Regions from separate parts of the Streptomyces sp. LaBMicrA B280 genome, predicted to be linked through region 1. Evidence: riboswitches for the same ligand, from Rfam matches in the RefSeq annotation. Region 1 holds a riboswitch; the other holds the start of a gene.
What was found. Region 1 has a riboswitch for glycine ahead of gcvT (glycine cleavage system aminomethyltransferase GcvT). Riboswitches for the same ligand answer to the same signal wherever they lie in the genome.
Positions count from the first base shown of each region.

Region 2: it holds a riboswitch for glycine, as region 1 does, so the genes downstream of both, gcvP (aminomethyl-transferring glycine dehydrogenase) here and gcvT (glycine cleavage system aminomethyltransferase GcvT) in region 1, are expected to answer to the same signal.

Region 1 is NZ_JBMJCT010000003.1:100,229-104,547, forward strand. Features, by position in the region: gene ACLF5H_RS02855 (enhanced serine sensitivity protein SseB C-terminal domain-containing protein) at 1-251, opposite strand, end outside; gene ACLF5H_RS02860 (enhanced serine sensitivity protein SseB) at 369-1,154, opposite strand; gene ACLF5H_RS02865 (AAA family ATPase) at 1,197-1,886, opposite strand; glycine riboswitch at 2,065-2,162, shown strand; glycine riboswitch at 2,163-2,275, shown strand; gene gcvT (glycine cleavage system aminomethyltransferase GcvT) at 2,320-3,438, shown strand; gene gcvH (glycine cleavage system protein GcvH) at 3,569-3,946, shown strand; gene glyA (serine hydroxymethyltransferase) at 3,961-4,319, shown strand, end outside.
Region 2 is NZ_JBMJCT010000009.1:9,414-13,732, reverse strand. Features, by position in the region: gene gcvP (aminomethyl-transferring glycine dehydrogenase) at 1-2,441, opposite strand, end outside; glycine riboswitch at 2,614-2,709, opposite strand; gene ACLF5H_RS08690 (PRC-barrel domain-containing protein) at 2,829-3,197, shown strand; partial or broken gene ACLF5H_RS08685 (DNA polymerase IV) at 3,122-4,319, opposite strand, start outside.

The DNA.
Region 1 (4,319 bases):
TACGAGCGGTTCCAGCCGCTGGCGGACAGCTCCTGGGCGGAGGTGACGCACGGCGCGTAGTGGCAGCCGCCGACCTCCATGTCCCCGTACTGGGCGTCCGGGGAGCCGGCCTGGCCGTGCCACAGCAGCATCCAGATCTGGCCGGCGGAGGGGGTGGCGAGCGCGCGAAGCAGGGCCTCGTAGGCGTCGTAGCGTCCGGGCGTGACGTGGCGGAGCGTGTGTTCGACGCTTCCGCTGTGGGTGGCGCTCACCTTGTCATGCCCTTCTTCTCCCTCGTGCCCCGCGTGTGGAGACAGCTTATGCGCCGACGGGCGCGGGGCCCGTTGTCCGTTCGCCCAGGCCGCGGCTGGGGCCCGCCGGGCAGGCACCTAGCGGATGTAGAAGGGTCGGACGCTTGACTTCAGCCATTCGGCCACCGGGTCGTCCGTCACGTCCAGCAGGATCAGGTTGACCGGCCAGGCGGTCGGGATCTGGCCGAGGGCGCGGCCCAGGGCCTCCAGGGGCAGGGCGCGGAAGTCGCCCTCCCACTGGGAGAGTTCCACGCCGACGAACATGACCGGGTCGGCGTTCTCGACGACGGCCAGGCAGCGGCGGGCGGTGATGACCACGCCGGTCGCGGCGAACTCGGCGGACGCGGCGGAGAGGAAGTCGACCGGGTCGTCCTGCCAGTCGGGCTCGAACAGCCGGACGCGGCCGCCGCCGGCGGGGCCGTCCAGCGGGGTGTGTCCGGCGCGGCACAGCTCGGCGACGGCCTCCGGCGGGAGCGGGATGCCGACCGTGCCCCCGGGGTTCACCGCGATGCCCGCCTGCGGGGGCAGGCCGCGGGCGAACTCCACGGCCGGGGCGATGGTGTACGACAGGTGGGAGCCGACGGCCTGGTGGAACTGCTCCTCCGAGCTGAACACCGGCACGTACGCCTGGCCCTCGATGTCCAGGGTGGGCAGGTCCAGCGGGCCGCTGCCGGGTCCGCCGCCGGACGGCAGCGGCACCCAGACGAAGCTGCGGCCGAGGACCTCGATGATCCGGCCGCCCGCCGTGGGTATGCCGAGGGAGGCCGAGAGCACCTCCTCCAGTTCATTGCCGGGCCAACCGCCGTGCGGGTGGGGGTGTGTCTGTGCCGGGAAGTCCGCGGGAACGTCCGCCGGGAAGTCCATCTGCCTACCGCCTGCTGGGAACCACTGCTGGGACCATGAAGGCTAACGGGTACCGGTGACAGAGCCGTACTCCATGAACACGATCCGCTGTACGGCGTCTGCCGCGGCCCGGTCCAGGAGCACCGCGGAGCCGCAGCCCGCGGGCACCTCCCCCCGCCCGACCGCCCCCAGCAGCCGGGCCGTCGTACGCCGGTGGCGGCCGAAGGCGCGGGGGGAGACGGTGCGGCCGCGCTCGCGCTGGCCCGTGCGGGCCGTCTCCTCGGACACGTCCAGCAGGAGCAGGTGCAGGGTGGCGCCGGAGCGGCGGGCGGCGCGGGCCAGCCAGGCGCGCACCCAGGGCTGGGTGCCGCAGTCGTGCACCACCAGGGCGGTCCCCGTGCGCAGGGCGCGGCGCAGCGACCGGTAGTGCGCGGCGCGCACCAGGGGGCGGTAGACGGCGTACGGCAGGAAGCGGGGCAGGCGGGCGGCGAAGCGGGCCCGGGTGTCCTGGGAGTCGACGCGGCGGGCGGTGACCGCGCGGCGCATCAGCGTGGACTTGCCGCTGCCGGGCAGCCCGGTGAGCACCACGATGTCCCGGGGGCCGAAGCGGAGGGTGTCCGGGCCCCGGGCGGCCCGGCCGCGCAGGTCGAGCACGGCGGGCGCGGCGGGCGCGGGGCGGGCGGCCACCCGCTCGTGGGCCGCGGGGCTTCTCGGCGCCGGGATACCGGTCGCGTGCGCCATGGTCCTGTTCACCGTGATCGTCCTCCCCTTGTGGTTCGCAATCTCCATGCCCGGTGGAAGTAAAGGGAAGGTAATGCCCGGTGGGCCACGGGCGGGTGCGCGTACCGCTACGGCTCGGTTACGGATGCGACCCCTGACGGGCGGGGGCGCGACGTGCAATGATGTGGCCGCCAACTGCATACCGGCCGTTTGAATCCGCGCGGGAGAGTCCCCAGCAGGCTTCGCTGGGGCGCCGAAGGAGCAAGTCCCTCCCTTGAATCTCTCAGGCCCCGTTACCGCGCGGGCGAGGCACATCTGAAAAGCGGGCCGCCGTGACGGCTGCCCCACCCAAGGTGCAAACCGTGATCGCCTCCGTGGCGGTCCCGGCGAACCTCTCAGGTTCCGATGACAGATGGGGAGGAACGTTCCTCGCCCCATCCCTGTTGCCCTGGGAGACGACCGACCGATGAGCAGTACCGAACTCCGACACACCGCGCTGGACGCCGTGCACCGCTCGCTCGGTGCGACGATGACCGACTTCGCGGGCTGGGACATGCCGCTCCGCTACGGCTCCGAGCGCGACGAGCACCTGGCCGTGCGGACCAAGGCGGGCCTGTTCGACCTCTCCCACATGGGCGAGATCACCGTCAGGGGCCCCGAGGCCGCCGACTTCCTGAACATGGCCCTGGTCGGCAACATCGCCTCCGTCGGCGTCGGCCGCGCCCGCTACACGATGATCGTGCGGGCCGACGGCGGCATCCTGGACGACCTGATCGTCTACCGGCTCGCCGAGACCGAGTACATGGTCGTCGCCAACGCCTCCAACGCCCAGGTGGTCCTGGACGCGCTGGACGAGCGCTCCGCCGGCCTCGACGTCGAGGTGCGCGACGACCGGGACGCCTACGCCCTGCTCGCGATCCAGGGCCCGGCCTCCCCCGGCATCCTGAAGTCCCTCACCGACGCCGACCTGGACGGTCTGAAGTACTACGCGGGCCTGCCCGGCACCGTCGCCGGCGTCCCCGCGCTGATCGCCCGCACCGGCTACACCGGCGAGGACGGCTTCGAGCTGTTCGTCAAGCCCGAGCACGCCGTCGAGCTGTGGCAGGCGCTGACCAAGGCCGGCGAGGGCGTCGGCCTGGTGCCCTGCGGCCTGTCCTGCCGCGACACGCTGCGCCTGGAGGCGGGCATGCCGCTGTACGGGCACGAGCTGAACACCTCGCTGACCCCCTTCGACGCCGGGCTCGGCCGCGTGGTCAAGTTCGAGAAGGAGGGCGACTTCGTGGGGCGCGCCGCGCTCGTCGAGGCCGCCGAGCGCGCCGCGCAGAACCCCCCGCGGGTCCTGGTCGGCCTGATCGCCGAGGGTCGTCGGGTGCCGCGCGCCGGGTACCCGGTCGTCGCCGGCGGCGAGGTGATCGGCGAGGTCACCTCCGGTGCCCCCTCCCCCACCCTGGGCAAGCCGATCGCCATGGCCTACGTCGAGGCGGCGCACGCGGCGCCCGGCACCGAGGGCGTAGGCGTGGACATCCGCGGCACGCACGAGCCCTACGAGGTCGTCGCGCTGCCGTTCTACAAGCGCCAGAAGTAGACAGCGAGCCCGGTCGCGCCCCCGCCCCCGACGGGCGGGCACGTGACCCTGCGCACATTCGCCCGCCCACCGGCGGCCACCAGCGTCCCCCCGTCATCAGCACTCCCGCGCGTACAGGAGAATTCAGGCCATGAGCAACCCCCAGCAGCTGCGCTACAGCAAGGAGCACGAGTGGCTGTCGGCCGCCGACAACGGCGTCTCGACGGTCGGCATCACCGAGTTCGCGGCCAACGCGCTCGGCGATGTGGTCTACGCCCAGCTCCCCGAGGTCGGCTCCACCGTCGAGGCGGGCGAGACCTGTGGTGAGCTGGAGTCCACCAAGTCGGTCTCCGACCTGTACTCCCCGGTCACCGGCGAGATCACCGCGATCAACGAGAACGTCGTCGACGACCCGTCGCTGGTGAACTCCGAGCCCTTCGAGGGCGGCTGGCTGTTCAAGGTACGCGTCGCGGGCGAGCCGGCCGACCTGCTCTCCGCCGCCGAGTACGACGCCCACATCGCCGGCTGAGGAGTCATAAGCGCATGACTGTCCTGAACACGCCCCTGCACGAGCTGGACCCGGAGATCGCCGCCGCGGTCGACGCCGAGCTGCTCCGCCAGCAGGCCACGCTGGAGATGATCGCGTCCGAGAACTTCGCGCCGCTCGCGGTGATGGAGGCCCAGGGCTCGGTCCTCACCAACAAGTACGCCGAGGGCTACCCGGGCCGCCGCTACTACGGCGGCTGCGAGCACGTCGACGTGGCCGAGCAGATCGCCATCGACCGGGTCAAGGAGCTGTTCGGCGCCGAGTACGCCAATGTGCAGCCCCACTCCGGCGCCTCCGCCAACCAGGCGGCCCTGTTCGCGCTGGCCCAGCCCGGGGACACCATCCTCGGCCTGGA
Region 2 (4,319 bases), on a different contig from region 1:
TGCGCGACCAGGCCGCCGGGGCCGGTGTAGAGCACCGGGAAGTGCGGCTCCAGGCGCTTGGCGATGTAGTTCGCGGAGAGCACGGCCACCTGGGTGGCCCGCTTGAGGCCCTCGCCGCCCATCAGCCGGACGTACGCCCACGAGATCGGCAGGATGCCCGCCGAGCCCCACGGCGCCGCCGAGACCGGTCCGACGCCCGTCTCCGGGCCGGCCGCCGGCTGGAGCGGGTGGTTGGGCAGGTACGGCGCGAGGTGCGAGCGGACCGCGACCGGGCCGACGCCGGGGCCGCCGCCGCCGTGCGGGATGCAGAAGGTCTTGTGCAGGTTCAGGTGCGAGACGTCACCGCCGAAGTGGCCCGGCTTGGCGAGGCCCACCAGGGCGTTCAGGTTCGCGCCGTCGACGTACACCTGGCCGCCGGCCTCGTGCACCCGGGCGCAGATGTCGGCGACGTGCTCCTCGAACACACCGTGCGTGGACGGGTAGGTGATCATCAGCACGGCCAGCTGCTCGCGGTGCTGCTCGATCTTGGCCCGCAGGTCCTCGACGTCGATCTCGCCGTCCTCGGACGTCTTGACGACGACGACCTTCATGCCGGCCATCACGGCACTGGCCGCGTTGGTGCCGTGCGCGGAGGACGGGATGAGGCAGACGGTGCGCTGCTCGTCGCCGTTCGCGCGGTGGTAGCCGCGGACGGCCAGCAGACCGGCCAGCTCGCCCTGGGAACCGGCGTTCGGCTGCAGGGAGACCTTGTCGTAGCCGGTGACCTCGGCGAGGCGGTCCTCCAGCTCATGGATGAGCGTGAGGAAGCCTTCGGCCTGCTCGGCGGGCGCGAAGGGGTGCAGCGCGCCGAACTCGGGCCAGGTGATGGGCTCCATCTCGGTGGTCGCGTTGAGCTTCATGGTGCAGGAGCCCAGCGGGATCATGCCGCGGTCGAGCGCGTAGTCGCGGTCGGACAGCTTGCGCAGGTAGCGCAGCATCGCGGTCTCGGAGCGGTGCTGGTGGAAGACCGGGTGGGCGAGGAAGTCGTCGCCGCGCAGCAGCGCCTCGGGCAGCGCGTCCCCGGCGGCCGCGTCCAGCGCCTCCAGGTCGGCCTCGACGCCGAAGGCGGCCCAGACGCTCTCCAGCTGCGCCCGCGTGGTGGTCTCGTCGCAGGCCAGGGAGACGTGGTCGGCGTCGGCCAGGCGCAGGTTGACGCCCTTGTCCCGGGCGGCGGCGACGATCTCGGCGGCCCTGCCGGGCACTCGCGTGGTGACGGTGTCGAAGAAGGCGCCGTGCGTGATCTCGATGCCGCCGGCCTTCAGGCCCTCGGCGAGCAGTGTCGCGTAGCGGTGGGTGCGCCGGGCGATGGCCTTGAGGCCCTCGGGGCCGTGGTAGACGGCGTACATGCCGGCCATGACGGCGAGCAGCACCTGCGCGGTACAGATGTTGCTGGTGGCCTTCTCGCGGCGGATGTGCTGCTCACGGGTCTGGAGGGCCAGCCGGTACGCCTTGTTGCCGTCGGCGTCGACGGACACGCCGACCAGGCGGCCGGGCAGGCTGCGGGCGAACTTCTCGTGCACCGCCATGTAACCGGCGTGCGGGCCGCCGAAGCCCATCGGGACGCCGAAGCGCTGGGTGGTGCCGATGGCGATGTCCGCGCCCAGCTCGCCCGGGGAGGTCAGCAGGGTGAGGGCGAGCAGATCGGCGGCGACGGTGACGAGCGCGCCCAGCTCGTGCGCCTGCTCGATCACCGGCTTGATGTCGCGTACGGCACCGGAGGCGCCGGGGTACTGGACCAGCACGCCGTTGATGTCACGGGCGGCGATGTCGGCCGGGATGCCCGCGCTCAGGTCGGCGACGACGACCTCGACGCCGGTCGGCTCGGCGCGGGTCTGGATGACGGCGATGGTCTGCGGCAGGGCGTCCGCGTCGACCAGGAAGAGACCCTTCTTGTTCTTGCCCATGCGCCGGGACAGCGCCATGGCCTCGGCGGCGGCCGTGCCCTCGTCCAGGAGGGAGGCGCCGGAGGTGGGCAGACCGGTGAGGTCGGCGACCATGGTCTGGAAGTTCAGCAGGGCCTCCAGGCGGCCCTGGGAGATCTCCGGCTGGTAGGGCGTGTAGGCCGTGTACCAGGCCGGGTTCTCCAGGACGTTGCGCAGGATGACCGGCGGGGTGAAGGTGCCGTGGTAACCCAGGCCGATCATGGAGCCGAGGACCTGGTTGCGGTCGGCGAGCGAGCGCAGCTCGGCCAGCACCTCGGCCTCGGTCCTGGCGCCCGGCAGGTCGAGGGCGTCGGCGTTCTTGATGACATCCGGGACCGCGGCGGCGGTCAGCTCGTCCAGGGAGCCGTAGCCGACCTGAGCGAGCATCTTGGCCCGCGCCTCCTGGTCGGGCCCGATGTGGCGCTGTTCGAAGGGGATGCCCGCTTCGAGCTCGGAGAGCGGAATGCGATGGGCGGTCATGGCGGAGGCCTCCTGGTCTGACGACCTTCGAAGGGCACCACGGCGCGGGTGCCCGGACGGCCTCCCCCTCTGTCATCTCAACCTGAGAGCTTCACCGGCACCTTGACGGCACCGGCTTTCACCGTCGGTGAGAGCGGAAGCCGTCGACACCCGCCCTGCTTTCCAGAGTGACCTCGTCCATGCGGTACGTGAGCCTGAGAGATTCCGGGGAGGATTTGCTCCTTCGGCGCCTCCGAGGTGGGTCGGAGGACTCTCCCGCATGGGGTCAGCAGCCGCAATCAGACTACCAGCGAGGTCAATGGCCGGATTCTCAAGTGGCCGCGGCAGTGAATGTGCTCTTTCGTAGTGCTTACGGATGAGTTGCGACCAGTTGGAGGGAGAGGGACCGTGCAGACCGACATCGATCCGCGCAACCTGATCGGCCGCAAGGCGTTCGACCGCAAGGGCACCAAGATCGGCACCATCGACGAGGTGTATCTGGACGACGCCACCGGTGTCCCCGAGTGGGCGGCCATACGCACCGGCCTCTTCTCCCGCGACGCGTTCGTCCCCCTGGAACCGAGCGAGCTCGTCGAGGGCACCCTCCATGTCCCCTTCGACCGCTCCCTGATCAAGGACGCCCCCGACTTCGGCGTGGGCCGCCACCTCTCCCCCGAACAGGAACTCCAGCTCTACCACCACTACGGCCTCGACGTGACCCCGGACGCCGCCCCCGACCACACCTTCGGCAAGCTGGCGGGCTCGGAGGAGACATGACCCCGGGCGCCAGGGGCGGGCGGCATCAGGGGGCGGGTGCCGTGACGACCAGAGGCAGCGGGTCCGCCGGTTCCAGCGCGGGGTCCGTGACGAGGAAGGTGCGTATCCGCCCCGGCGGCGACTGCGGGGTCTCGAAGCGCACCGTCACCCGGCCCACTCCGCTCCCCTGCACCCATCCGTGCCCGTGCTCCGCGTGCCGCACGTCCTGGCCCGCCCGCCAGTGCGGCAGCACCGGCTCCCGGGGCATCGCCACCGGCTCGGCCGCCGCCTCCTCCGGCGCCGGCTCCGCCCGCGAGGACGCCTGGGCGAACAGGTCCTCCTGGGTGTAGTCGGCGAGCCCGGAGACACCGACACCGAGCAGTCGCACCCCACCCGTGGTGTCCACGGACTCCAGCAGGCGCTCGGCGGCCTCCCGCACGACCGCCGGATCGTCCGTGGGGCCCCGCAGCGTCTCGGAGCGGGTCAGCGTCGAGAAGTCGTACCGCCGCACCTTCAGTACGATCGTCCGCCCGGACAGCCCCGCATCGCGCAGCCGCCGCACACACCGGTCCGCCAGCCGCCGTACCTCCAGGCCGATCCGCAGCCGGTCATGGATGTCCACGTCGTACGTGTCCTCCACCGACACGGACTTGGCCTCCCGCTCGGCCACCACCGACCGCTCGTCCCGCGCCAGCGCCATGGCGTACAGCGCCTGCCCATGGGCCTTGCCGAGCAGGCGTACGAGTTCGTCCTCGCCCGCCTCGGCCAGTTCCTCGACCGTCGTGATCCCGGCGCGCCGCAGATGGTCGCCGGTGGCCGGACCCACCCCCGGCAGGGTCCGCACCGGCAGCGGTCCCAGCAGCGCCCGCTCGGTGCCCGGCTCGATGAGCACCAGGCCGTCCGGCTTGGCCCGCTCGGAGGCGATCTTCGCGAGCATCTTGGACGCGGCGAGCCCCACCGACCCGGTGAGCCCCGTGACCGTACGGATGTCCGCGCGCAGCCGGACGCCCGCGCGCCGCGCCGACTCCGCGTCCCGCGCCGCGTCCGAGGCCGCCAGGTCCACGAACGCCTCGTCCAGGCTCAGCGGCTCCACCAGCGGCGACAGCTCTCGCAGCAGTGTCATCACCTGCTCGCTGACCGCCC